DNA from 2 places in the Pseudomonas sp. M30-35 genome. Region 1 is predicted to be linked to the other one. Evidence: predicted binding sites of a transcription regulator. Region 1 holds the regulator's gene; the other holds the start of a gene.

Region 1 (14,322 bases):
ATGCGAATACTGCCGGTGAGGTAGGTGTCCAAGCGTTTGCTCAGCTCTTTGATCCGCACATCACGCGCGGCATCGCGTTCGACCTGCAGGGCAACTGTGCTCTTGAGCTGAGAATGCAGCCACACGCAGGCGCCAATCAGCGCTACGCTGATCAGGGCCAATACCACCAGTGCAGCTTCAAGCATCATTCAAATTGACTCCAGATCCGACCACTCTTCTTCAGTCATCATCTTGTCCAACTCAACCAGAATCAGCAACTCGCCATTCTTGTTGCACACGCCCTGAATGAACTTGGCGGACTCATCATTACCCACATTGGGCGCCGTCTCGACCTCAGACTGACGCAGGTAAACAACTTCAGCAACACTGTCGACCAGAATACCGACAACTTGCTTGTCTGCCTCGATAATCACCACGCGGGTGTTATCGGTAATATCTGCGGGAGCCAAGCCAAAGCGTTGACGGGTGTCGATCACCGTTACCACGTTGCCACGCAGGTTAATAATACCTAAGACGTAGCTTGGCGCACCTGGGACCGGAGCGATCTCCGAATAACGCAGCACTTCCTGCACCTGCATCACGTTAATGCCGTAACTTTCGTTATCCAGGCGGAATGTGACCCATTGCAGGATTGGATCCTCAGCACCTTGAGCAGAGTTTTTATTCATATTCCTAGCCTCTTGGATAATCGATTGCGAGTCATTGCCCGCTTAAAAATAAGTTAGTGAACGTGCCCATCGGCAAGGCGTTTAGCCCCGCCACTGGTAATCAATTCAGCCAAAGCCGAGACGTCGAGCAAGGCACACATATGTTCAATCACCGTGCCTGCCAACCATGGCCGCTGCGAGCGTTGGCTGCGCCATTTAACTTCATTCGGTTCGAGACGAATCGAGCGGCTAACCTGATGCACGGCCAGCCCCCACTCGTAACCCTGAACCGAAATGACAAATTGCAGGCCTTGGCGGAAGTCATCGCGATAACGATCTGGCATGACCCAGCGTGCTGTGTCGAGCACCTTAAGGTTGCCAGCCTGACAAGGCAAAATACCCAAAAACCAGTCCGGCTGACCAAACAGTGGCGTCAGATCATGGCCTTCGAGTGGATAAATAGAGCCAAGACACACCAGCGGCACTGCCAGGGTTAAGCCCGCGACATCGAACAGCAGGCATTCGAAGGGCTCCTGAGCCCACTGCGGACGCCCATCTTCAGCCAGCGTAGGTACAAACGGTGCACTGGACGATGGACTGTTCAGGTCAACAATAGGCTCGACAATCGATACCGGCGGTTCTGGGGCCAATGCTTCTGGCAACTCAAGCAGTGCAACTGGCGCTAAAGGCTCAGGCTGCACAGTTGGAGTTTCAATAACAGTTTCCGCCACCGGCTGCGGCTCAGGCGCCAACGTCAGCAGCGGCTGTGGCGCCGGGGTGGCGTCACGCTGTTGCTCTTCACGAACGGCAGCTTCGAACTCATCCAGACTGACGCTGCTCGCCAACTCCAGCGACGCGTCCTGAAGCAAGCTGTCCAAATAGGACTGCAGCGCCAGTTGTGGACGTGTAGTGGTGGCAGGACCGGTCATAGTGAATATCCGCAGAAAGAATCTGTAGCCTTTATCGGCAGCAGTCCAGTCAGACTTGAGCGGCAGTTTGCAAAAAATGGCGACATATCAAGCCACCTGCGCAGACAACTGATGCGCCAGCAAATGCTTAAGCAGGGCACGGTAAGCCAAGGTTCCACGGCTTTTCGAGTCGAACTGAGAAGGCGTCTGCCCTGCCCGGCTGGCATCACGCAGACGCGTATCGACAGGGATATAGGCTTGCCACAAATTATCCGGGTAGCTATTGCGCAGCAAGCGCAAGGTCGACATCGACGCCTGGGTACGCCGATCAAACAAGGTCGGCACAATGGTATACGGCAGCGCCTGTTTACGTGACCGGTTGATCATCGCCAGCGTGCTGACCATGCGCTCCAGGCCTTTAACCGCGAGAAACTCTGTTTGCACCGGGATCACTAACTGCTGGCTGGCGGCCAAGGCATTGACCATCAACACGCCGAGCAAGGGCGGACTGTCGATGATTGCGTAGTCATAGTCGCCCCAGAGCTGGGTCAGCGCCTTCGAGATGACCAGACCTAAACCACTCTTCCCCGGCGACTGGCGTTCCAGCGTGGCCAGTGCGGTGCTTGATGGCAGCAAGGCAATTTGCTCATGACTGGTCGGCAAGAGTAACTGTTTAGGCAAGCCAGCGGGCACCACGCCTTGATGCAAAAACAAATCATACGAGCTGTGCGCGAGACTATCCGGGTCGTGGCCGAAATAGCTTGTCATTGAGCCGTGAGGGTCGAGATCGACCACAATCACACGCTTACCGGCATCAGCCAAAAGACCTGCCAGTGCGATGGATGTGGTGGTCTTACCGACCCCACCTTTTTGATTGGCTACTGCCCAAACTCTCATTCTGCTCTTCCGCCCGCTGCAGGAATTACCTGAGCTGGATCTAATGTCGCCTGATCAGTTCGGCGACGGTGATTTGACGGCGCCGGATTGCGGCGTCTGAACTACGGCTGATGGTGCAGGTTGCGTGCCAGCGTTTCGCAGCACACTGTCGGGCTGCGCCCGAGCACTGCCAACGCCATTAATGCTGCGGCGCACATCAAGGTTACGCGAGATTACCAAAACCACCCGACGGTTTCGCGCCCGGCCTTCGCTGGTGGTGTTATCGGCCACTGGCTGAAACTCGCCATACCCCACAGAAGCCATACGCGATGGGTTGACCCCATCAATCGCGAGCATCCGCACCACACTTGCAGCCCGCGCTGCGGACAGCTCCCAATTACTCGGAAATTGCGCGGTACGGATCGGTTGGTTGTCGGTGAAACCTTCGACGTGAACCGGGTTGCCGTAGGGTGCCAAAATCTTGGCAACCTTCTCGACAATATCGAAGGCGGCATCACGTGGTAACGCATCGCCACTGGAAAATAGCAGGCTCGAACTCAGCTCAATTTCAATCCACAACTCATTGCCGCTCACCTTCAACTGGTCACTGGCAATCAGCTCGCCAAATGCTGCAGTAATGCTGTCAGAGATGTTTTTCAAAGAGTCTTCTGGTGCTTGCGTTTGCTCCTCATCAACCATCGAGCGATCAGGCTCAGTGGTTCTTGGCCGCTCCTCGCCTACGGGAATTGGCTTGATTGAGCGATCCGGCTGATTGAACACGCCGGTCAGGGTTTCCGAAAGTATCTTGTACTTGCCTTCATTGATCGATGAGATCGAATACATCACCACAAAAAAAGCGAACAACAGGGTGATGAAGTCGGCGTACGAGACTAGCCAGCGCTCATGGTTTTCATGCTCTTCCTGATGACGACGACGGGCCATGTCTCACTCCACTAATCCATGAAACCTTGCAGTTTCAGTTCAATGGAGCGCGGATTCTCACCTTCGGCAATCGACAATATACCTTCGAGGATCATCTCGCGATAACGCGTCTGGCGCAGGGCAACTGCTTTGAGCTTGTTGCCGATTGGCAGCAACAGTAAATTGGCAAAGCCAACGCCATAGATTGTCGCAACAAACGCGACGGCAATTCCGCTACCCAACATACTGGGGTCGGCCAAATTGCCCATCACATGGATCAAGCCCATCACCGCACCGATGATGCCGATGGTCGGTGCATAACCGCCCATGCTTTCAAATACCTTGGCGGCCTGGATGTCTTGACTCTCTTTGGTGTACAAGTCAACCTCAAGCACACTGCGAATCGACTCAGGTTCGGCACCATCTACCAGCAACTGCAGGCCTTTGCGAGCATAGGGGTCAGCCTCAAGATCAGCCACTGACTCAAGCCCGAGCAAGCCTTCTTTACGGGCCACCAGGCTCCAATTGACTACGCGATCAATACCACCAGCCAAATCGATTCGTGGCGGGAAGATGATCCAACGAACGATCACCAACGAGCGCTTGAAAACATTCATCGGAGCCTGCAAAAACGCAGCACCTAAAGTGCCACCAATCACAATAAGCGCTGCGGGACCATTAAGCAGCGCTGCTGCATGGCCGCCCTCAAGATAGTTGCCACCTAAAATAGCGACAAACGCCAGGATGATCCCGATCAGGCTCAATACATCCATTACATGCACGCCTGGGTGATATACCGACCGATGTCATCCAGCGGGTAGACAGCATCTGTCAGGTTGGCTTTAACCACCGCCATGGGCATGCCATAGATCACGCAACTGGCTTCATCCTGCGCCCACACCTGGCTACCACTTTGCTTGAGCAGACGCGCGCCTTCGCGACCATCAGCGCCCATGCCGGTGAGTACCACCGCCAGCACTTTGTCCTGATAAGTACGCGCCGCCGAGCCGAAGGTAATGTCGACACAGGGCTTGTAATTAAGTCGCTCATCACCCGGTAGAATCCGCACGGAACCACGGGCATCAATCATCATTTGCTTGCCGCCGGGCGCTAGCAAAGCCAGGCCCGGACGTAACAAGTCGCCGTCCTCAGCTTCTTTAACGTTAATCCGGCACAGCTTGTCCAAGCGCTCGGCAAAGGCTTTGGTGAACGCCGCTGGCATGTGCTGGATCAGCACAATGGGTGCAGGGAAATTTGCTGGCAACTGACTGAGCACACGCTGTAACGCCACCGGACCGCCAGTTGATGTGCCTATCGCTACGAGTTTATAGGCCCGATGCTTCGGCGCGGCGCTGCTGGTATGGCTCGCAGCATGAGTACTGCCATGACTCGCGGCATGCGTGGTTGCAGGTTTTGCTGTTTCTACAGGCGTTCGTGCAGTTGTTGCTAACGGCGTTGTAGTTCGCCTGGGCAAGGGTGTTGCAGGGGGCGTAGACGTTCCGCTGGGAGTGGATGCAGCCGGTGGCGCCGAACTGAGACTGCGCCTGTTGCTGCGAGCAATCGTGTGGACTTTCTCGCAGAGCAACTGGCGAACCTTGTCCGGATTACGTGAAATATCCTCAAAGTTCTTCGGCAGGAAATCAACCGCACCCGCATCCAGCGCATCCAGCGTAACGCGAGCGCCTTCATGGGTCAGTGAGGAAAACATCAGTACCGGGGTCGGGCAACGCTGCATGATGTTACGCACTGCCGTGATGCCATCCATCATCGGCATTTCGTAATCCATGGTAATCACATCAGGCTTAAGATTTTGCGCCTGATCAATCGCTTCACGGCCATTGGTTGCCGTACCGATTACCTGAATATTCGGGTCTGAAGAAAGGATTTCAGAGACTCGACGACGGAAAAAACCGGAGTCATCTACTACCAATACTTTTACAACCATTCGAGCTCCTTAACTGCGCAGCTTGAAACTGCGCAGGCGACAGTCACATGCGGCGTGCGTAATGCTTGAGCATGCTCGGCACATCGAGAATCAGCGCAATACGCCCGTCACCCGTGATGGTCGCACCCGACATACCAGGCGTGCCTTGAAGCATCTTGCCAAGCGGTTTGATCACCACCTCTTCCTGCCCCACCAACTGATCAACCACAAAGCCGATACGCTGGCTGCCGACCGTCAGAATCACCACATGCCCCTCACGCTGTTCTTCATGCGCAGCGCCTTTAACCAGCCAGCGCTTGAGGTAGAACAATGGCAACGCCTTTTCACGTACCACCACGACTTCCTGCCCGTCTACGACATTGGTACGCGACAAGTCGAGATGGAAGATCTCGTTAACATTGACCAGCGGAAAGGCAAAAGCCTGATCCGCCAACATGACCATCAACGTCGGCATGATGGCCAAGGTCAGCGGCACTTTAATGACGATCTTCGAGCCCTGGCCTTTAACCGAGAACACGTTAACCGTACCGTTCAACTGAGAGATTTTGGTCTTCACCACGTCCATGCCGACACCACGGCCGGAGACGTCGGATATCTCGGTTTTAGTCGAGAAGCCAGGTGCGAAGATCAAGTTATAGCATTCAAATTCGTTGAGACGATCTGCGGCGTCTTTTTCCAGCAGGCCTTTTTCAACAGCCTTGGCACGCAGCACATCGGCGTCCATTCCCTTGCCGTCGTCAGTGATCATCAACAGAATATGATCACCCTCTTGCTCGGCAGACAACACCACCTTACCGCCACGCGCCTTGCCCGCAGCTTCACGCTCATCGGGTGACTCAATGCCGTGGTCAACCGCATTGCGCACCAAGTGCACCAGCGGATCGGACAGCGCCTCAACCAGGTTCTTATCGAGGTCGGTTTCTTCACCGACCAACTCCAGGCTGATCTCTTTTTTCAGGTTACGCGCAAGATCGCGAACCAAGCGCGGGAAGCGGCCAAAAACCTTCTTGATTGGCTGCATGCGGGTTTTCATCACCGCGGTCTGCAAATCTGCCGTGACCACATCAAGATTGGATACCGCTTTGCCCATCGCTTCATCGTTGCTGCTGACACCCAAACGAACCAAACGGTTACGCACCAGTACCAGCTCACCGACCATGTTCATGATCTCGTCAAGCCGCGCAGTATCAACCCGAACCGTAGTTTCTGCCTCGCTGGCTTGAGCCGCTTTCTCAGGTGCGGGTGCAGGCGTCGAGGCTTTCGCCGGCGCAGCTTTAGCGACTGCAGCGGCTACTTGGACTGGTTGCACGTCTGACCCCGAAACCTTGGCAGCAGGCTCAGTAAATTTGCCCTTGCCGTGAAGCTCATCGAGTAGCGCTTCAAATTCGTCGTCACTGATTTCGTCACCGCTAACCGCTGGCGGAGAAACCTGGGCAACGACGTCTGCAGCGGCGGCAGGCGCAGCGACTTCGGGAGCAACGAACTGACCTTTGCCGTGCAATTGATCGAGCAGCGCCTCAAATTCATCATCAGTGATTTCATCACCGCTGTGAGCTGCGGCAGGCGTTCCTGCGGCAGCCGATGCTGTGGCAGGCGCCCCAGCACCTGATGCTTCTGGCGCAGCTGCATCCTCGCCGACAGCAAACTGACCTTTACCGTGTAACTGGTCTAGCAGCGACTCAAACTCATCATCAGTGATCTCATCACTGGCCGCAGGTGTGTCAACCTGCGGCGGAGTACCGTCAAGCGCATCAAGCAACTGCTCAAATTCACTGTCGGTAATGTCGGCAGGCGACCCTGCGCCAGGCGATCCTGCTGTAGGCGATGCTGTGGCAGGCATCCCTGTGGCAGGCGGTGCGGCAGCAGCCGGCGCACTAGCAACCGTGGCAGCAGGAGCAGCAGCTGTGGGTTCGGCTAGCTGAGCCAATGCGGCGAGTAACTCAGGGGTCGCAGCAGTTGGTTTGGCGCCTTCACGCACCTCACTGAACATGCCGTTGACCGCGTCAAGCGCTTCGAGCACAACGTCCATCAACTCCGAATCGACTCGACGTTCGCCTTTACGCAATATATCGAAGACGTTTTCAGCAATATGGCAGCACTCCACCAGCTCATTAAGCTGGAGAAACCCGGCACCGCCTTTAACTGTGTGAAATCCCCGAAAAATCGCATTGAGCAGATTCATATCATCCGGGCGGCTTTCAAGCTCAACCAACTGCTCGGATAATTGTTCGAGTATCTCGCCGGCCTCTACCAGAAAGTCCTGGAGAATTTCTTCATCGGCGCCGAAGCTCATAGGGTCGTGCTCCTAAAATCCCAAACTGGACAACAGATCGTCGACGTCATCTTGACTAGATGCGACGTCATCAAGCTTATCGGCATGAATCTGCGGACCTTCACCCTGAGATGGATTTTTTTCTTGTTGTTTTTCTGCACGCAATGCTTCTTGGTCATGTTCGATGCCCGCATAGCGGTCAACCTGGGTGGCCATTAGCATCAATTTGAGCAAGTTGCTCTCAACTTCAGTCACCAGTTGGGTGACACGCTTGATCACCTGACCGGTTAGGTCCTGATAATCCTGAGCCAACAAAATATCGTTCAGATGACCCGACAGCTTGCCACTGTCACGCTCGCTATTAGCCAGAAACAACTCAACTCGTTTGGCCAGCTCACGGAAATCCTCAGCGCCCATCTCGCGGCGCATGAAACGCCCCCAGTCGGCACTCAGGCTTTGTGCTTCAGTACGAATATCGTTAACCAGCGGCGCACTTTGCTCGACCAGATCCATGGTTCGATTGGCCGCATCTTCGGTCATCGTCACCACGTAATTGAGGCGTTCAGTTGCGTCGGTAATTTGCGAAACTTCAGTTGCATGCGGTAAACGCGGATCAAGCTGGAAGTTGACGATTGCGCTGTGTAGCTCGCGAGTCAGCTTGCCGACTTCATGGTAAAGACCACGGTCGCGCACTTTATTAAGTTCATTGATGACCTGAACCGCATCGCCAAAGTTGCCGCTCTCAAGGCTATCAAGCAATTGGCGAGCATTACTTTTCAGCGTCGACTCAAACTCACCCGCTTGGGAATCATCGTGTTCCATAACAACCTCACCGCAGACATCAGCCGTTTACACGCTCAAAGATTTTTTCTATCTTTTCTTTCAGCACCTGAGCAGTGAATGGCTTCACCACGTAGCCATTCACACCGGCTTGAGCTGCCTCGATGATCTGGTCACGTTTGGCTTCAGCGGTCACCATCAGTACCGGCAACTGTTTCAAACGTTCATCCGCACGCACTGCACGCAACAGATCAATACCGGTCATGCCAGGCATGTTCCAGTCGGTCACCAGAAAGTCGAAACTGCCGCTTTGCAGCATCGGCAATGCGGTTGTGCCGTCATCGGCTTCAGCAGTGTTGGTAAACCCCAAGTCACGCAGGAGGTTTTTGATAATGCGGCGCATCGTTGAAAAGTCATCAACGATGAGGATCTTCATGTTCTTGTCCAAGTCGACCTCCGTACATTCCCCAGCGCATTCAGCAACCTGAATGCACCCTATAATCGTGAAACCGGCCTGGCTGGGCGCCTAGGAATCCCTAGAGCTGCGCCCCGCTATACAAGGTTTTCAGTATCTGACTACACACTTATCTGGCTCGCCACTCACCTAAACGCGCGCGCAAACGAGCGGCGCATTGGCTATGTAACTGGCTAACCCGAGACTCACTCACCCCTAACACTTCACCGATTTCCTTGAGGTTGAGCTCTTCGTCGTAATACAACGAAATCACCAGTTGCTCACGCTCTGGCAGGTTGCCGATTGCATCCGCAAGCGCTGCCTGGAAGCGTTCTTCCTCAAATTCACGTGAAGGCCCGGATTGACTGTTACTGACATCCTCATGCAGGCCGCTGTTTTCACCGTCCTCAAGCAGGTCGTCAAAACTGAATAAGCGGCTGCCCAAAGTGTCGCCAAGAATGCCGTAGTAATCTTCGAGACTCAATTGGAGTTCGGCAGCAACTTCGTGATCTTTAGCGTCACGACCTGTTTTTGCCTCAATTAATCGAATTGCATCACTGACCATGCGGCTATTGCGATGCACAGAACGCGGAGCCCAATCGCCCTTGCGCACCTCATCCAGCATTGAGCCACGGATGCGAATACCGGCAAAGGTCTCGAAACTCGCGCCTTTTGAGCCGTCGTACTTTTTTGAAGCTTCAAGCAAGCCGATCATTCCGGCTTGAATCAAATCATCGACCTGAACATTCGCTGGCAAGCGCGCCAACAGGTGGTAGGCAATTCGCTTAACCAGTGGCGCATAACGTTCGATTAGCTGATGTTGCAAGTCTTTACCTTGCGTTTTGCTATACATTCGAAGTCCCGACGCCGTTGTCATGCCGGCGTGTCAGTAGCGGGTTGTTGCACCAAGCGCTCGACAAAAAACTCCAGATGCCCGCGTGGGTTTGCGGGTAATGGCCAGGTGCAGACCTTCTGGGCAATTGCTCGAAACGCTGCGGAGCATTTTGATCGTGGAAAGGCTTCAAAAACCGCACGTTGTTTCTGCACTGCTTTGCGCACCGACTCGTCATAAGGCACGGTGCCAACGTACTGCAAGGCAACGTCGAGAAACCGATCCGTTACCTTACTCAGTTTAGCGAACAGATTTCGCCCTTCTTGCGGGGTGTGCGCCATATTGGCCAACACACGGAAACGGTTCATACCGTAATCGCGATTAAGCAACTTGATCAATGCATAGGCGTCAGTAATCGAGGTTGGCTCATCACAAACCACCACCAGCACCTCTTGGGCGGCGCGCACGAAGCTGACGACTGAATCGCCGATCCCGGCGGCAGTATCAACAATCAGCACGTCGATATTTTCACTGATATCGCTAAACGCCTGAATCAGGCCAGCGTGCTGCATCGGTGTTAATTGCACCATGCTTTGCGTGCCTGAAGCGGCTGGCACAATACGGATACCGCATGGCCCCTGGATTACCACGTCACGCATGTCGCATTCGCCACTGATGACATCTGCCAGCGTGCGCTTTGGGGTAAGCCCGAGCAGTACATCAATGTTGGCAAGACCCAAGTCAGCGTCCATCAACATGACGCGTCGGCCCTGCTCCGCCAAAGCCATCGCTAGATTGACGGACACGTTGGTTTTACCAACCCCTCCCTTACCGCCAGTAACAGCTATTACTTGAACTGGATGCATAGCCATTTAATTACGCTCCTTGTTCGCGTTAGCCAGGTGCACATTATCCACTGTGCGCCAGCTAAGATGAACACGCCCAGCTTGCATACAAGCTGGGGAAAAATTCATGGGGTACTGCATCAGCTCGCCCGTTTAGCCGGTTGTTGGTGAAGGCCCGCAAAGACGTCAGCCATGGTGTCCTCACTCGGCTCTTCCTGAGCTTGGAGACCCACTGCGCGGCTGACCAACTGATGGCTGCGCGGCAACTGCAAATCATCCGGAATCCGCGGCCCATCGGTCACATAAGCAACCGGCAAACGCTGGCTAATCGCCAAGCCCAAAACTTCACCCATACTCGCAGCTTCATCCAGTTTAGTCAGAATACAACCCATAAGCCCACAGCGCTTGTAGCTATGATAAGCCGATTTGAGTACCTGACTTTGACTGGTTGCGGCCATAACCAAATAGTTTTTCGCATTAATCGATCGACTTGCCAAGGCTTCTAGCTGCATACGCAGCGCCGGATCATTGGCAGGCAGGCCTGCAGTATCAATTAAAACCACACGCTTGCGCATCAACGGCGTGATGACCTGAGTCAGTGACTGGCTTGGATCAACCAAAGTCACAGGCACATTGAGAATGCGGCCCAGGGTTTTCAACTGCTCCTGGGCACCAATGCGATAGCTGTCCAAGCTGACCAGCGCAATATTCTGTGCGCCAAACTTGAGTACATAGCGAGCTGCGAGCTTGGCGATTGTAGTGGTCTTGCCCATACCGGCAGGACCCACCAAGGCGATGACACCGCCATCTTCAAGCGGCTCTTGCTTAGGCACTTGAATAGCATGGGCCAAATGCGCCAGCAACATGCGCCATGCTTGACGTGGTTCACCAATATCGTTGACCCGCTCCAGCAGTGGCCGGGCGACATCGGCTGGCAAGCCCATGCGCTGCAGACGGCGCCACAGATTGGCTTGCTGAGGACGACGGCTTTGCATTTGGCCCCAGGCAATCGAGCTGAGCTGGACTTCAATCAACTCACGCAGCCCTGAAAGCTCAGAGCGCATTGCATCGATAGTGCTTTGATCAACCGCTGCAGCCGCTGCTTTGGATGAGGCACGCACGGCGATATCCAGCGGGCTTTCAACCGGTTCTAACTCGGTAAACAATTGCAGGTCTTTTGCCACCTCAGGCTCAACACGCAAAGTGAGCTCAGCATGGGCCTCAGCAATTTTTGACTGGGTTTTGCGCAGCTCGGCTTCCAATGCAGGATTTGGCTGGCGTGCCGGGGCCGCTGGAATCTGGTAATCCAACGCAGCAGTCAACTCAACTCCGCCGGCAACGCGGCGGTTACCGATGATCGACGCATCAGCGCCCAGCTCTTCACGAACCAGCTTCATGGCTTGACGCATATCGGCAGCAAAAAAGCGTTTAACCTGCATACCTGTGACCTCGGTTTTGCGGCGGCTGGACAACATCTGTGCGACTCAGCACCGCTTAATTCTGACCCACCGTCGCAACGATGGTGACCTGCTTGTTATCGGGTATTTCCTGGTAAGCCAACACATGGGCGTTGGCTACCGCCATTCGTGCAAACCGCGAGAGCATCGCCCGAACCGGTCCAGCTACCAACAGAATCACTGGCTTGCCGAGCATTTCCTGGCGTTGCGCTGCATCAATCAAAGAACGTTGCAGCTTCTCTGCCATACCCGGCTCCAGAAGAATGCCTTCTTCCGAACCTTGACCGGCCTTCTGAACACTATTTAGCAATATCTGTTCCAACCTTGGCTCCAAGGTGATCACAGGCAGCTCGGGCTCTAGTCCCACAATGCTTTGCACGATTGCACGGGATAATGAAACTCGCACCGCCGCAACCATCGCGGCGGGATCTTGACTCTTTGGCGCTACGTTGGCGATGGCCTCGGCAATGGTGCGAATATCACGCACCGGCACTTGTTCTTGCAGCAGCGCTTGCAACACCTTGAGCAAAGTCGATAGCGACACAAGCCCCGGCACCAACTCTTCAGCCAGCTTTGGTGAGCTTTTAGCCAATAACTGCATCAGTTGCTGGACCTCTTCATGGCCCAGCAGCTCATGAGCATGCTTGTGCAAGACCTGATTGAGGTGGGTGGCAACCACGGTGCTGGCATCGACCACGGTATAACCCAGCGACTGCGCCTGGTCACGCTGATTAACGTCGATCCACACGGCCTCAAGGCCAAACGCCGGATCTTTGGCGGCAATCCCATTAAGGGTGCCAAATACTTGCCCAGGATTAATCGCCAGCTCGCGATCCGGGTAAACCTCGGCTTCAGCCACGCTAACGCCCATCAAGGTCAGGCGATATGCATTTGGCTGTAGGTCAAGGTTGTCGCGGATATGCACCGAAGGCATCAGGAATCCCATCTCCTGCGACAGCTTTTTGCGTACACCCTTGATCCGCGCAAGCAACTGGCCGCCCTGGTTGCGATCAACCAGCGGTATCAGCCGGTAACCAACCTCCAGCCCAACCATATCGACAGGCATCACATCATCCCAGCCCAGCTCTTTAACGTCTTGAGCACGCTGCGCAGGCAACAGCTCTTGTTGGCGCTGAACCTCTTTAACTTCTTCCTCGTTGACTTTGCGCTGCTTGTTGGCGATCCAGTACGCAGCACCGGCAGCCACCAGACCCAGGCTGATAAAGGAGAAGTGCGGCATGCCCGGCACCAGCCCCATCGTGATCATAATCGCGGCGGCCACCGCCAACGCACGCGGCGAGGCGAACATCTGGCGATTAACCTGCGCGCCCATGTCTTCCGAACTGGAAACTCGAGTGACCATGATTGCCGCCGCAGTCGACAGCAACAGCGACGGAATCTGCGCAACCAGACCGTCACCAATGGTCAGCAGCGTGTAGACCTTGCCAGAATCAGCGAAGCTTAAGTTGTGCTGGAAAATACCGATGGCGATACCGCCAATCAGGTTGATGAAGAGAATCAGCAGACCGGCAATCGCATCACCGCGAACGAATTTGCTGGCACCGTCCATCGAGCCGTAAAAATCCGCTTCCTGAGACACTTCAGAACGACGTTTTTTTGCCTCAGCCTGCTCAATCAGCCCTGCATTGAGATCAGCATCGATCGCCATTTGCTTGCCGGGCATGGCGTCGAGGGTAAAACGCGCACTTACTTCCGAGATACGCCCAGCACCCTTGGTAACCACCACGAAGTTGATGATCATCAGGATCGCGAACACCACGATACCCACAACGTAGTTGCCGCCGATCACCACTTCACCGAAGGCTTGAATCACCTGCCCCGCTGCGGCATGCCCGTCATGACCGTGGAGCAGCACGACTCGCGTGGAGGCGACGTTAAGCGCAAGCCGCAGCAAGGTTGCCGCGAGCAGGATGGTTGGGAATACCGCGAAATCGAGCGGACGCAAGGCATAGATACTGACCAGCAGCACCACAATTGCCAAGGCGATGCTGAAGGTGAACAGCACGTCGAGCAGAAACGGCGGAATTGGCAGCATGACCATGCCAAGCATGACCAACAGCAATAACGGGATGCCCAGGTTGCCCTGGCGTAAGCCCGAAAGATTACTGCGCACGTTACCAATAATCTGTGAGTGATCTACCGCCACATCGTTACCCCAGCTGGTTCAATCTTTTGACGCAAAGGCGTCTTTAGCTGGGGTTTTGCAAGATCCCGTCCAACTTTGCCCTGCAACTGAAAATTCATTCAACTTGACTGGTTGAGCCGCTCAAAAGCGCAAAATAAACAGGTGTGTCAATCAGTCGTCACGGCGCAAATCAGGAGGAATCGGTAGATCCTTGAGCGTATCTGGACGCTTGGCCTTAC
Region 2 (14,322 bases), 1.0 Mb from region 1:
CTGCACCTGGCGAGCGCCAAACCGATTCAGCTTGTGGGCGTTCAAGCACATTGGCCGCCAGCCCCATCTCGCCTTGCGGACCAAACTCACCAGCAGCCTGGCCCGTCGGACGCACCATGGTATTAACCGATGCAGGCGCTGCTAGCTGATCTTCTGGGCGTACATCACCGAGCGCGCGATGCAAGGTGCCATAAAGAAAGTCATGGACCATGCGCCCATCACGGAAACGCACTTCGTGTTTAGTGGGGTGCACGTTGACATCAACCACGCCCGGATCGATTTCAAGAAACAGGACAAAGGTCGGATGGCGCCCATTGAACAGCACATCGCGATAAGCCTGGCGCACAGCATGAGCGACTAATTTGTCGCGAACCATGCGCCCATTGACATAGAAGTACTGCAGATCAGCTTGGCTGCGCGAAAAGGTCGGCAAGCCAACCCAACCCCATAACCGCAGGCCGTTGCGCTCGATCTCAATTGGCAAGGCTTGCTCAAGAAAGCCGTTACTGCACACTGACGAAACACGCCGAGCCCGACTGGCATCGTCATGCGCCTCGTGCAGCGAAAGAATGGTCTTGCCGTTGTGGCGCAGTTGAAAGCCAACATCAAACCGCGCCAACGCCAAACGCTTGATCACTTCTTGCAGATGATCAAATTCGGTCTTCTCAGCACGCAAAAACTTACGCCGCGCGGGCGTATTGAAAAATAAATCGCGGACTTCGACCGAGGTTCCAACTGGGTGCGCAGCAGGCTGTACCCGAGGCTGCATATCGCGACCCTCGGTTTCGACTTGCCACCCTTGATCGGCGTCGGCGGTGCGTGACGTCAAGGTCAGCCGCGAAACCGAACTGATCGATGCCAATGCCTCACCGCGAAAGCCGAGACTCAGCACTTGCTCAAGATCTTCAAGCTCACGAATTTTGCTGGTGGCGTGACGAGCGAGCGCTAAAGGCAGGTCGTCAGCGGAGATGCCACCGCCATCATCGCGTACCCGCAACAGCTTGACGCCGCCTTGTTCAACATCCACTTCAATGCGCTTGGCACCGGAATCCAAGCTGTTCTCTAGTAATTCCTTGATGACCGAGGCGGGCCGCTCTACGACCTCGCCAGCGGCAATCTGGTTAGCCAGCCGCGGGCTAAGCAGCTGGATTCTTGCAGCATCAGTCATGGTTGTGCAGCCAATGAGGTAGCGGGAATGTTCAGAACCTGGCCAATTTTCACCACGTTTGAAGTCATTGCGTTGGCACGTTTGATCGATGCCATGCTGACCTGATAGCGCGCGGCGATCAGCGCCAGACTATCCCCGGAGCTCACTCGATGCTCACGCGGCCCTTGGGCGATCTTGCCGGAGTCACGCATCCACGCGATATAGGTGCCAGGCGGAGGATTCTGCTCAAAAAACTGCTTTACCCCGGTCATGATCGAGCGCGCCAGTGTCCGCTGGTGACTCGAGGTTACCAGCTTGTTTGACTCATTCAGATTTGAAATAAAGCCCGTTTCTACCAGGATCGACGGAATATCTGGCGACTTCAGCACCATGAAGCCAGCTTGTTCAACCCGGCGCTTGTGCAGCGGCGTCACTTGACCAATGTTGCCCAGCACCTTCTGACCGACATTCAGGCTCGAAGACAACGATGCGGTCATCGACAGATCGAGCAACACCCCCGCCAACATTCGATCTTTATCGTCGAGGCTGACGTTACCCGCACCACCGATCAAGTCAGACTGGTTTTCCGAGTCTGCCAGCCAGCGTGCGGTTTCAGAGGTTGCGCCGCGATCAGACAAGGCATACACCGATGCACCGAACGCTGCACGCGAGGGCGCGGCGTCTGCGTGAATCGAAACGAACAGATCCGCACCCTTCTTGCGGGCGATCTCGGTACGTTTACGCAATGGAATAAAGTAGTCGCCGGTACGTACCAGCTCGCCACGATAGCCTTTCTCGGCATTGACTTGGCGCTGTAACTCTTTGGCGATGGCCAAGGTGACGTTCTTCTCCACGCGCCCTTTCACCGGCGACAGCGCCCCTGGGTCTTCGCCGCCGTGTCCGGCATCAATCGCGATAACGATTTCGCGCTTACCATTGGGCACCGGGGTCAACTTCGGCCGGGTCTGGGTCGGAGTAACCAGCACCGGCGCTGAAGGGGTTACCGTGGTTGGCGGTAAATTAGGCGTGCTATCAGCGCCTTTATCGTACAAATCAACGACTAAACGATCGCCGTATTGTTGATTAGGGGCCAAGGTGAAACTTTTAGGTGTGACCATGTCTTTAAGGTCAATCACCACGCGCAAATCATCTGCAGTGCGCTGCGCCGAACGCACGCCTGTAATGGGGGTGTTGCTCAAAGCAAGCTTATCAAGCGAGGTCGCCAGCTTAGCGCCACTGATGTCGATCACGATGCGGTTAGGTGCAGCCAACGTAAATACGCTGTGCTTCACCGGGCCTGATAAATCAAAGACCAAACGGGTATTGTCCGGTGCTCGCCACAAGCGAACGCCGCGTACATCCGAGGCAGCAAATACCTCTGACGCAAAAGCCGCCAGTACGACCCCTACCAAAACTAAACGCGCGCTTATGCGCATACCCGACCCCATTATTTTATTCATCTCCCAATGGCCAAATTGGCACACCAGGCAGTACCGCGCGAGCTATGCGCTTGAAAACGCAGCAACCGCCCTGCTCCCTGCACGCTAATGGTAATGTCCATGTCCGCCTTTGGCAAAACGCCTGTACCGCGCTCCGGCCACTCAACCAAGCACAATGCATCGCCATCGAAGTAATCGCGAATACCTAAAAACTCTAGCTCTTCCGGGTCGACCAGGCGATACAGGTCGAAGTGATAAACCCGAATATTGTCTAACTCATACGGCTCAACCAAGGTGAAGGTGGGACTTTTAACCGCACCCACATGGCCAAAACCACGGATTATCCCGCGCGAAAACGTGGTTTTACCGGCCCCGAGATCACCGTGCAAATAGATTATCCCAGCACCAGCCGTAATACCGGCAATGCGCCCACCCAGCTCGACCATGGCCTGCTCATCCGCTGCGTATAGCTCTAAATCAGACAACAGACTGCTCCTGTAATAACTGACGAATGGCATCACACAAATCACTGGCCGCCAATCCCACCCCTTTGACGGCTAAACGCTCACCGGCGCATGCATGCAACCAAACCGCCAAACTTGCCGCCGCAAAGGGTACCAAGCCTTGCGCCAGCAGCGCACCGATGAGTCCGGCCAATACATCACCTAGCCCCGCACCCGCCATCACCGGATGGCCACGATCACATAGGTGCAATTGTCCGTCAGGATCAGCAATCAGACTACCCGCACCTTTCAACACACAAACCGTACCAAACCGCTTGGCCAGCTCCAGCGCTGCTGCGGGTCGATCAGCCTGCACCTGAGCAGTACTCAAGCCGAGCAAGCGTGCAGCTTCGCCCGGGTGCGGGGTAATTACACAGTTTGCTGGCAGTGAGACACAACCAGTGGCCAACAGGTTCAGCGCATCAGCATCCCAAACCTGCGGCGCCTGGTTAATCGCGGCAGCGGATAACAGGCTGCGCCCCCATGCGCCCTGCCCCAAACCCGGACCTACCACCCAAACCGACGCGGCCTCACCCAGCGCCAGCAGTTGGTTGGCTGAGGCCACAGCAGCAGCCATCACTTCTGGAATCCGTACATGCGCAGCACTCACATGCGCGCTGCGGGTTGCCAGGGAAACCATGCCCGCGCCGCCACGCAGCGCACTTTGCGCGGCCAGCAATGCGGCGCCCGCAAAACCCAGCTCCCCCCCCACCACCAGCACATGGCCCAACTGGCCTTTGTGCACAGTCGGCTGACGCGCAGCCAACTGCGGCAAACTCCCCTTAGCCAGCCGGTGCGCTGTGGCAGCCTGAGCCGCAACGACCGCTGGATCCGCCTGTAAGTCAGTGAATTGCAGGCACCCAACATATTCAGCGGCTTGCCCAGTAAACAAACCTATCTTCAAACCAATCACGCTAACGGTGATATCGGCACGCACGGCGCAGCCAAGGACTTGACCGGTATCGGCGCTCAGACCAGAAGGAATATCCACAGCCAACACCGGCAAGCCACTGGCGTTAAGCCGCTCAATGACGGCGCAATAAGGCGCTCGCACTTGACCTTTCAAGCCTGTGCCGAGCATTGCATCGACCACCACGCCATCGAGAAGTGCCCGCTCAGACCATGGCTCAATCAGCACCCCAGCCGCCTGCGCTTGCTTGAATGCCAGCAGCGCATCACCTGCAAGCGCACTCGGCTCGCCAACTGCAAGCACTTTGACCTGCCAACCCGCGCGCAATGCCAGCTCGGCAATCAAGTAGCCGTCGCCAGCATTGTTGCCTTTTCCGGCCAGTACGGTCAGTTCACTGGCATTGCCCCAACGCTGGCGCAATGCGCGCCAAATAGCATGCGCAGCAAGGCTCATCAGCTCAAAACCGGAGGTGCCTGCGGCGATCAAACTGGCGTCAAGCTGCCTCACCTGAGCACTGCTATAAAGGGCTAGAGGAAAATTGTCTGCAGAATCCGGCATGCGAGTACTCCGTTGTCTGGCAGAATTATACGCATCTCATCTATTGGTTTGCCGCTGAACATGTCTATCGATACGCTTGATCTCAACCAACTCGCACAGTCGATCAAAGACTGGGGCCGAGAACTGGGCTTCCAGCAGGTCGGTATCAGCGGGCTCGACCTCGGCGAGCACGAAGCACATTTGCAGCGTTGGCTGGAGGCCGGATACCAAGGCGAGATGGATTACATGGCGGCCCACGGCAGCAAGCGCTCGCATCCAGAGCAATTGGTGCCCGGTACGCTACGGGTGATTTCACTGCGCATGGATTACCTGCCGGGCGACACGCAAATGGTCAAACGTCTAGCCCAACCGGAGAAAGCCTACATCTCCCGTTATGCGCTAGGCCGCGACTATCACAAGCTAATCCGCAAGCGCTTGCAGCATTTAGCCGAACGCATCCAACAGACGATTGGCCCCTTCGGCTTTCGCGCCTTTGTTGATAGCGCACCGGTACTGGAGAAGGCCATCGCCGAGAAATCCGGCCTCGGCTGGATTGGCAAAAACACGTTGGTACTCAACCGCAAAGCCGGCAGTTATTTCTTTTTGGGCGAATTGTTTGTCGATATCGACCTGCCTGTAGATGCTCCACACGGCAGCGAACATTGCGGACGTTGCACAGCGTGCATGGATATTTGTCCCACCCAGGCATTTGTCGGGCCCTATGTGCTGGATGCACGACGCTGCATTTCTTATTTGACGATAGAACTCAAGGGCCCAATCCCCGAAGAGTTGCGCGCGCCTATCGGCAACCGCGTATTTGGCTGTGATGACTGTCAGATGGTCTGCCCTTGGAACCGCTTTGCCAGCCCCACAGAGCAATCGGATTTCAAACCGCGCCACCAACTCGACAACGCCGAGCTGGCGGAGCTGTTTTGCTGGAGCGAAGAAGAGTTTCTCAGCCGCACCGAGGGTTCGCCTTTGCGTAGAGCGGGTTACGAACGCTGGTTACGCAACTTAGCCGTCGGCCTTGGTAACGCACCCTCGAGCATTCCGGTAATCGAAGCACTCAAAGCACGCCGCGATTACCCGTCAGAACTGGTGCGCGAGCATGTTGAGTGGGCCCTCAAACGCCACAGTCAAAGCGCTGCAATCAAACCTTGAGGAAATGCTCGCGGTAATACTGAAGCTCGGCGATGGACTCGCGAATATCATCCAGCGCCTGATGCGTACCTTTTTTGACGAAACCTTCCTTGATTTGCGGCGCCCAGCGATCAGCCAGGATTTTCAAGGTCGAGACATCTAGATAACGGTAATGGAAGTACGCCTCCAGCGTTGGCATGTAGCGATACAGGAAACGTCGATCCTGGCCGATGCTGTTACCACAAATCGGCGACTTGCCTTTGGGCACCCACTGTCCAAGGAAAGCAATGGTTTGCGCTTCGGCCTCAGCCTGACTGATTTTGCTCTCACGCACCCGCTTGGTTAAACCGCTGTCGCCGTGGGTGCGGGTATTCCACTCATCCATACCGGCAAGCGCTTCATCACTCTGGTGCACGGCGATGACCGGGCCCTCAGCCAAGATATTAAGGTCACTGTCGGTGACAATGGTGGCCATTTCGATGATCACGTCACGCTCAGGATCAAGACCGGTCATCTCCAGATCGATCCAAATCAGGTTATTTTCACTTTGCATGTATCGCTCCTCAGCTGATAACACAAGTTTAGCGAATAAATCAGTTGGGGATACGCCAAAGCAACAGGCTCGAATCGCGCCAGTCGTTCAATTGCAACTGCTGATCGGCTGGCACACCCGGCACCGCGAAGGTATTGCTCACCAATAATGTGCCGGGCTGCATCTCCTTACAGGCCTTTTGCCAGAGCTCAGCCATGGGCGCTGGCGACAGGAAGCAGTACACCACATTAAACTCAGCCAGGTCAGTGCGCCAAAGGCTTTGATAACGAATGCTGCAATTGGCTTGAAATAGCGAGCGCAGCAAGGCCAACAAATAAGATAACGGCGCAGTCTCGACCCCGACAAACTGCCCCTCTGGAAACTTTCGCGCCAGCGCCAGCAACGACCCAGCAGGACCGCACCCCAAATCAACAAAGCGCAGCGGCGCAACCTGCTGCTCGACGACACCGGCCAATAACTGCGTGCCTTGCGCACCCGTCAAATACAAAGGCACGCGCTCACCGAAGCTGTTCCAGTTGAATAACAGCAGAATCAAAAAGGCCAACAGGAATACCCAAGACGGCAACGGCGCACCAGCGAAGACGAGCAAGGCAGGCGCAAACGCCAGGTTCAACCACCACCAGAAACGCGACAACCCAAGCCAGCGACCCATGCTTGCAGCCAGCAACCCGTGCAGCAACCCGGCACTCATCCAGTCAAGACGCCAGCCCGCAACCGAGATGCCCAGCAGAACAATCGCCACCAACAATGCCGTTGCCAGCACTTGAGCAAGCAGCGCCACCAACGCCGGATAGCGCTGAGCCAACTGGCGCAGCCCATCAACCAACCCCATCAATCCACTCCCGCCCTTGCAGCACCAGAATTTGCTACCACCATGATTCACTGCCTGTCTTTGTCGGCCGATGCGCTGCACAGTTTAGCCGGAGCACGAGCCCTTGCCCGTGCTAGAATTGCCTGCGAAATAGACGGCTGCAACTCTGCCTCCCTTAAGTAACATACCTTCGGAACCTTCATGGCCAAACGCCAACTCAATCGCCGGCAAAACTGGCGCATCGAAAAAATCCAGGGCGAGCGTGCTGCCCGCGCCGCCAAGCGCGAATCACAAGCACTGCAAACACTGGAAGGTGGTGATCTTGGCCCAGAACAAACGGGTTTAGTCATCGCTCACTTTGGTGTCCAAGTCGAAGTTGAAGCGCTCGAAGGGGAAATGGCTGGCCAGGTTTTTCGTTGCCACCTGCGTGCCAACTTGCCGACCATGGTCACTGGTGACCGCGTGGTCTGGCGCCCTGGCAATCAAGGGATTGGCGTTATTGTCGCGCAGCTGCCGCGCAACACGGAGCTATGCCGCCCAGACACACGCGGCCAACTTAAGCCGGTAGCTGCCAACGTTGACCTGATCGTCATCGTCTTCGCGCCGCTGCCAGAACCACACGCCAACTTGATTGACCGCTACTTGGTCGCGGCTGAGCACGCGGGCATCCGCCCGCTACTACTGCTCAACAAGGCAGATTTGATTGACGATAAAAACGGCGTCGCTCTCAACGCAATGCTCGCGGTCTATCGCCAACTCGGTTACCCGTTGCTGGAAGTGTCGGCCCATCACGGTGACGGCATGGAGCAGCTTATGCAGCAGCTTGACGGGCACGTCAGTGTATTCGTCGGCCAGTCCGGCGTCGGAAAGTCGTCGCTGGTGAACAGCTTGCTGCCCGAAGTAGACACTCGCGTTGGCCCACTGTCTGAGTTGACCGGCAAAGGGACTCATACCACGACCACTGCGCGCCTGTTCCATTTCCCGGGTGGTGGCGAATTGATTGACTCACCCGGCATTCGTGAGTTTGGCTTGGTGCATGTCAGTCGTGACGATGTTGAAGCCGGGTTTATTGAGTTTCATGAACTGCTTGGACACTGCCGCTTTCGCGACTGCAAACACGACCGCGAGCCAGGGTGCGCGCTGCTCAAAGCCCTTGACGAAGGTCGCATCCAACCGCAACGCATGGCCAGCTATCGGCATATTCTGGCGAGCCTGCCTGAAGACGAATACTAAGCCGCTTACACCCCTAAGGTTCGGGCGTATCGATCTTCAGCGCGCCGTCTTCGAAGATATTCAAGCGCTGCTTGATCTCCTCAGGCGGCAAGATATCCGGCGCAGTAACATTTGCTCCTTCAGCTTCTGGCGTGTCTGAAGCTGGAGGAGTGGGCGCGTCTCCAGCCCCCTGCGCACCATCTATCGCACGCTGGGCTCGCTTGGTTAGCACGACAATATCAATACGCCGGTTTACCGGGTTTAGCGGATCTTTGCGATCGAACAGTGCGGAAGACGCATAACCCACCACGCGTGCCACTTTATCCGGGTCATACCCGCCCTCAACCAATACCCGACGTGCTGCGTTGGCGCGGTTGGCAGACAGCTCCCAGTTACCAAAGCCGCCGCTGCCAGCGAAGGGTTTAGCATCGGTGTGGCCGCTGACACTGATTTTATTGGGTACCGCGTTGATGGTGTCGGTAAGCGCCAGCAAGATATCCTCGAAATAAGGCTGCAACTGGGCGCTACCGATGGCAAACATAGGGCGGTTTTCGGCATCCATGATCTGAATACGCAGACCATCCTGAGTAATTTCAAAGAGAATTTGATCCTTGAAATTACGCAGCTGCGGGTCTTCATTGACCTTGTTCTGCAGCTCCTGGAGCAACAACTCCAAGCGCTCGCGCTCCATTTGCTCAGCAATACTCTCCGCCTCGTGCGGATCAATCGGGGATCCATCAGAAGACGTGTCAGGCTGCACATCCGTTGCACTCTGTGGTGCATCCGGCTGCGCATCAGGATTCAACGTACGATCAGGTGAAGGGGCTGGCGAACCGCCCAGATCAATCACATAGGGGCTGGCGCTTTCAGTGAAGCCAATCGGGTCTTGGAAGTAACCGGAGATCAGCTTTTTCTGCTCGGGTGTTGCCGACGACATCAGCCACATCACCATGAAAAATGCCATCATCGCGATCGCAAAGTCGGCAAAGGCAATTTTCCACGCGCCGCCATGGCCGCCACCGACGACCTTCTTGACCCGCTTTACAATGATGGGCTGATTGTTCTCCATGATTCAGCCTTTAGTTTCCACGCATAGCCTGCTCAAGCTCAATAAAGCTTGGGCGGTGCGCCGGATACAAGACTTTACGCGCGAACTCAACAGCCAGAGATGGCGGCATGCCGGAGGCAGAAGCAACCAAGCCCGCCTTTATCGCCTCGTAGACATTGACCTCTTCTTTGGCGTCATGCTCCAGAGAACAGGCCAACGGACCAAAAAAGCCGTACGAAGCCAAAATACCCATAAAGGTCCCGGCCAGCGCGGTACCCACCTTTTCACCGATTTCGGCGTTATTCGCTTCGGCCAATACTGACATGGTCAGTACGATACCCAATACCGCCGCAATGATACCCATCGCGGGCAAACCATCGGCAACCTTCGCCACCGCATGGCTCGGATGCTCAAGCTCTTCCTTGAGGCTAGCGATTTCCATGTCGAACAAGCCTTCCAGCTCATGCGGCGCCATATTGCCGGAGGACATGATCCGTAGGTAATCACAGATAAATGAGGTCATCCGCTCATCGTTGAGAATCGCCGGATATTTACTGAATATCGGGCTCGCAGCCGGATCCTCGACATCTGCCTCAATCGCCATCATGCCTTCACGGCGGCTTTTGTTGAGAATTTCGTAGATGAGCCGCAGCACATCCAAATAATAAGAGTGCTTGAAGCGCGAACTGAACATCTTCAATGATTTCTTGCACACCACCATAAAGGTGCTGCCTGGGTTTGCCTGGAGGAAAGCCCCCAATGCCGCGCCCCCAATAATCAGCACCTCGAATGGGTGTACCAATGCCATTACATGGCCGCCAGACAAGACGAAGCCGCCCAGAACGCTGGCGAACACCACTATGATGCCGATGATTTTTGCCATAATTTAAAAACTTATGCGCCTAAAAATAAGGGAATGCCTGAAGAGCTTAGCGAGCGACGGGAGTACAAGGCCAAAAAGTGCAAAAACCGACCGGGGTCGCGCTCGACTTTAGTGGGTGTAAGTGAGCATTTTGAGCAGCTTTTCAACACAGCGATACCTAGCGCAGCCAATTTCTCAGAGTGTTCCTAGGAATATTTGAAACAATCCTTCTCTATATCGGAAGATTTGCGCGAGACTATAGTCAGTTAATAATAAAAGCCAGTTTGGCCCAACCTAATGTCAAATCAATTAGCTAGACCTCGTACTCTTAAAGCATGGCTGACGCTCTTGGATAAGCAGCTATTGCCTGTACAGATTGAAAGTCGACAGAAAGTTCTGGCCGCACTGACTGACAGTCGCCGCTCACTACGTGAGATAGCTGACTTAATTCAAAATAGCCCAGCATTGGCGATCAGTGTTCTACGCGAAGCCAACGCGTCGCAAAACACCTTGGGTGAGCCTGCTGAAAGCCTTGAAAACGCACTCAACAGACTCGGCCTACAGCGCACCCAGGCATTACTTGAGCGCTTACCTGCACTGAAGCGCGAAGAAATCCCTTTAGCATTACGCCAGATCCAACTGATCAGCCAACACGCGTCGCAACAAGCCAACGGGTTGTTCTCTGGCCGTCTGGCCCGGCTATGGCAAGAAATCCACTGGGGCAGCATGCTATTTCTTGCCCCGGTCTGGGCGTTAGTTTCGAGCTACCCCGATTTGTTGAGTACGTGGGAGCAGCGCGTACTGGTCAATGCAGAGCCTGCGCAAAAGGTCGAAATCGACATGCTCGGAGTCCCCTTGCTCCAGCTTTGCCTGGCGCTTGCCGAGCGCTGGAAACTCCCCGAATGGATTTGCTACAGCTACCGACTGCTGCTCAATGACCGACGCTTTCTAGCCAAGGCACTGCTGATTGCCCGCGACAATCAACATCCGTTGCATCAACAACAATGCTTGGATGCCGACCCCGATTTACAACGCTGGCTAAGCCACCCAGCCAATTGCATTCTTCTGGCAAACGGCCTGGCACTTTCAGCGCACCACTCGTGGGATGGTCAGCACAGCCTGCGCTGGCAGCAACTCACCGGGCTTTACCTGCAGTTACCGGTTGCTGACTTACAGCAGTCGATTCATCAGCAGGCCGCAATCAGCGCCCGCAAACTGGTTACCACGGACCTTTGGCACCCGGCGCAAGCAATGCTTTGGCCTTGGCACGCCAGCCACTTGATATCGCCAGAGCCGCCACCTGCCAATAAAGCTGACGTCCAAGACTGGCGTCAGCTTTGCAAACAACTCCTCAGCGAGCCCAGTGCGTTTAACAATGTTCTGCAATTAACCGCCTGCGCCAGTCGCACTTTTCAAGCTGGCGGAATGCAGCGCGTGCTTTTACTGCTGTCAGATCGCACGCAAAGCAAACTGGTCTCACAACATCCCATTGGTCTCAATGAGTCAGCCCTGGGGTTGAGCCTTGACCCACAACAAAGTCAGGTTCTGCGCACCCTGCTGAGCACTCCCGGACAACTGCGTTTAACCCCTGAAAATATCGCGCAATTTTCAGCACGCTTGTCGGGCGCAGTTAAAGAGCTATTTCCCAGCGAGCATTTATTGTTCAGGTCATTGGGTACCAATGGCCGAGTGGTGATGATTGCGGTCTGTGATTGCAACGGCGCAGCGCTGGACGATAATCGCCTGCAAATCTTTGCAAAAACCGCTCAATGCATTGAGCGTGCTCTCAGCAACTTTGCTAATCGCGGACGCTAAGGAGCTTCCGAGAAAGCCAGCAAACCAAGGCAGTGCAACACTGCCCGGTATGTGAGAGCGACCATTCAAACAAGCATCTTGAGCCTGTTAAATCGCAGCAAAACGGCCGTAATAATCTCTCGCAGAGTCACTCGAAGGTTATCCAGCCTTTCCGTTACAATGTCGGTCATATCCGACTACTGAGGTCCGGCATGTCCGCCTTCGCTGAACTCCCACTGGTTATTGAGCCTGCTGAACTGGCCAGCCGCCTTGACGCGCCTGAACTGATACTGGTCGACCTCACTGGCGCAGGACGCTATGCATCCGGGCATATTCCAGGCGCGTACTTTGTCGACCCAAAGCGCACGCAACTGGGCCAACCTCCTGCTCCCGGCCTGTTGCCGAAGCGTGAAGACTTAGAGCAAGTCTTCACTGAGCTTGGCCACAACCCTGACGCCGTTTATGTGGTGTACGACGATGAAGGCGGCGGCTGGGCCGGGCGCTTTATTTGGTTGCTGGATGTCATCGGGCACAGCAATTATCACTACCTGGACGGCGGCCTGCTCGCTTGGCTCGGCGAAAACCGAGAAACCAGCACTGCGCAACCCGAGCTACATCATCACGCGGTCAAGCTAACCTTGAGTGACGCCCCCACCGCCAGCCGTGAATACCTGCAAAGCCGTCTTGGCGCTAGCGACCTTGCAATTTGGGACGCACGTGGCCCTGGCGAATACAGCGGCGAAAAAGTGCTAGCAGCCAAAGGAGGGCATATTCCTGGAGCTATTAACTTCGAATGGACCGCTGGCATGGACCCCGCGCGCTCACTGCGGATCCGTCAGGATATGGCCGAGGTCTTGCAAATGCTCGGTATCACACCTGACAAGGAAATCATCACTCATTGCCAAACGCATCACCGCTCAGGCTTTACCTACCTTGCAGCAAAAGCGCTTGGTTATCCCAACGTTAAAGCCTATGCCGGCTCGTGGGGCGAATGGGGCAACCACCCAGATACCCCTGTAGAATATTGAGCTATCGGTAATACGCGCATCAGTATGTGCAGTGTTTGCAGCATCGCGGCAGCACTGCACAATCAAGTAAGACTCTAAGGAATCACAATGAAACAACGCTTGTTCATCATCAGCCAATATTTGCTGCCACATCATTTGTTATCGCGCTTGATTGGCTGCGCTGCTGAGTGCCGTGCTGCGTGGTTCAAAAACCGCCTGATCAACTGGTTCATCAAGCAATACAACGTCAACATGAGCGAGGCTCAGGTCGAAGACCCGACAGCTTTCGAGCATTTCAACGCATTCTTCACCCGCGCCCTCAAAGATGACGCACGTCCACTCGATACCAGCACGGATGCAGTACTCTGCCCAGCAGACGGCACCATCAGTCAACTCGGCAAAATTGAGCATGGCCGGGTATTCCAAGCCAAGGGACACAGCTTTAGCGTGGTCGAACTGCTTGGCGGTAATACCCAGCTAGCCAGCCCGTTCATGGGCGGCGAATTCGCAACCGTTTACCTATCACCGAAAGACTATCACCGCGTACACATGCCGCTGGCAGGCACGCTCAAACAGATGGTTTATGTCCCAGGCCGCCTGTTTTCGGTAAACCAGACCACAGCAGAAAATGTGCCTGAGTTGTTCGCCCGTAACGAACGAGTAGTTTGCCTGTTTGATACCGAGCGCGGCCCGATGGCAGTGGTATTGGTTGGCGCGATGATTGTTGCCTCGGTCGAAACCGTTTGGGCAGGTTTGGTCACACCACCCAAACGCGAGCTGAAAACAGTTAGCTACGATGAAACAGCACGTGCGCCAATCTCTCTGGAGAAAGGTGCAGAAATGGGTCGTTTTAAACTGGGCTCGACGGCCATTGTGCTATTCGGACCTGAACAGGTTAAATGGAGCGAAGAGTTGACGGCTTGCAGCAGTGTGCAAATGGGTCAACTGATGGGTAGCAAAGCACTCAAGGCTGGCGCATAAACGCCGCGGCTCAATGAATAGTGTACAGTTGTAAAACGCTCGGTCAGGGAATACCGAGCGCGCACGAGTCATACAGGACTATGCTTAGGGCTGTGCTAATAGCGTTGCGCCGCAACAATATACAACTCGTTTTTTATCCCGTGTCACGCAAGGACGCTGCTAGGGTTTCTAGTATGATCACTTGATTGTTGGCTTCTTGCTGGCATGGAGTATCTAAATTTGACTGAGACACAGACACCTCACCTCTTGCTTCGCGTTTCGACGCCGAAAAACCAGAGCCTGTCGTTCTGTGACTCTACTCCGCGTGACCTTAAACGCTGGATAGCCCTCCTGCCCAAAGCCAATATTGGCGAGACGGCTCGCCAGCTTTATCAGGCG

The links. Region 1 encodes FliA, which starts transcription of late flagellar genes. Its sites were predicted from a motif close to CTAAAGTTTNNNNNNNNNNNGCCGNTAA; they were not measured.
Region 2: the regulator FliA is predicted to act here: its motif matches at 10,397-10,424, upstream of motA (flagellar motor stator protein MotA).

What each region holds. Positions count from the first base shown of each region.
Region 1 is NZ_CP020892.1:3,207,882-3,222,203, forward strand. Features, by position in the region: gene B9K09_RS14775 (DUF2802 domain-containing protein) at 1-185, opposite strand, end outside; gene B9K09_RS14780 (chemotaxis protein CheW) at 189-668, opposite strand; gene B9K09_RS14785 (CheW domain-containing protein) at 722-1,576, opposite strand; gene B9K09_RS14790 (ParA family protein) at 1,664-2,452, opposite strand; gene motD (flagellar motor protein MotD) at 2,507-3,373, opposite strand; gene B9K09_RS14800 (flagellar motor protein) at 3,385-4,125, opposite strand; gene cheB (chemotaxis response regulator protein-glutamate methylesterase) at 4,125-5,297, opposite strand; gene B9K09_RS14810 (chemotaxis protein CheA) at 5,341-7,590, opposite strand; gene B9K09_RS14815 (protein phosphatase CheZ) at 7,603-8,391, opposite strand; gene B9K09_RS14820 (chemotaxis response regulator CheY) at 8,411-8,785, opposite strand; gene fliA (RNA polymerase sigma factor FliA) at 8,934-9,680, opposite strand; gene fleN (flagellar synthesis regulator FleN) at 9,677-10,507, opposite strand; gene flhF (flagellar biosynthesis protein FlhF) at 10,621-11,919, opposite strand; gene flhA (flagellar biosynthesis protein FlhA) at 11,975-14,104, opposite strand; gene flhB (flagellar biosynthesis protein FlhB) at 14,255-14,322, opposite strand, start outside.
Region 2 is NZ_CP020892.1:4,250,617-4,264,938, forward strand. Features, by position in the region: gene mutL (DNA mismatch repair endonuclease MutL) at 1-1,168, opposite strand, end outside; gene B9K09_RS19595 (N-acetylmuramoyl-L-alanine amidase) at 1,165-2,595, opposite strand; gene tsaE (tRNA (adenosine(37)-N6)-threonylcarbamoyltransferase complex ATPase subunit type 1 TsaE) at 2,604-3,104, opposite strand; gene B9K09_RS19605 (NAD(P)H-hydrate dehydratase) at 3,064-4,557, opposite strand; gene queG (tRNA epoxyqueuosine(34) reductase QueG) at 4,618-5,697, shown strand; gene orn (oligoribonuclease) at 5,687-6,229, opposite strand; gene B9K09_RS19620 (class I SAM-dependent methyltransferase) at 6,270-7,061, opposite strand; gene rsgA (small ribosomal subunit biogenesis GTPase RsgA) at 7,242-8,273, shown strand; gene motB (flagellar motor protein MotB) at 8,287-9,321, opposite strand; gene motA (flagellar motor stator protein MotA) at 9,332-10,183, opposite strand; gene B9K09_RS19640 (HDOD domain-containing protein) at 10,460-11,977, shown strand; gene B9K09_RS19645 (rhodanese-like domain-containing protein) at 12,169-12,984, shown strand; gene asd (archaetidylserine decarboxylase) at 13,066-13,944, shown strand; gene B9K09_RS19655 (molecular chaperone) at 14,149-14,322, shown strand, end outside.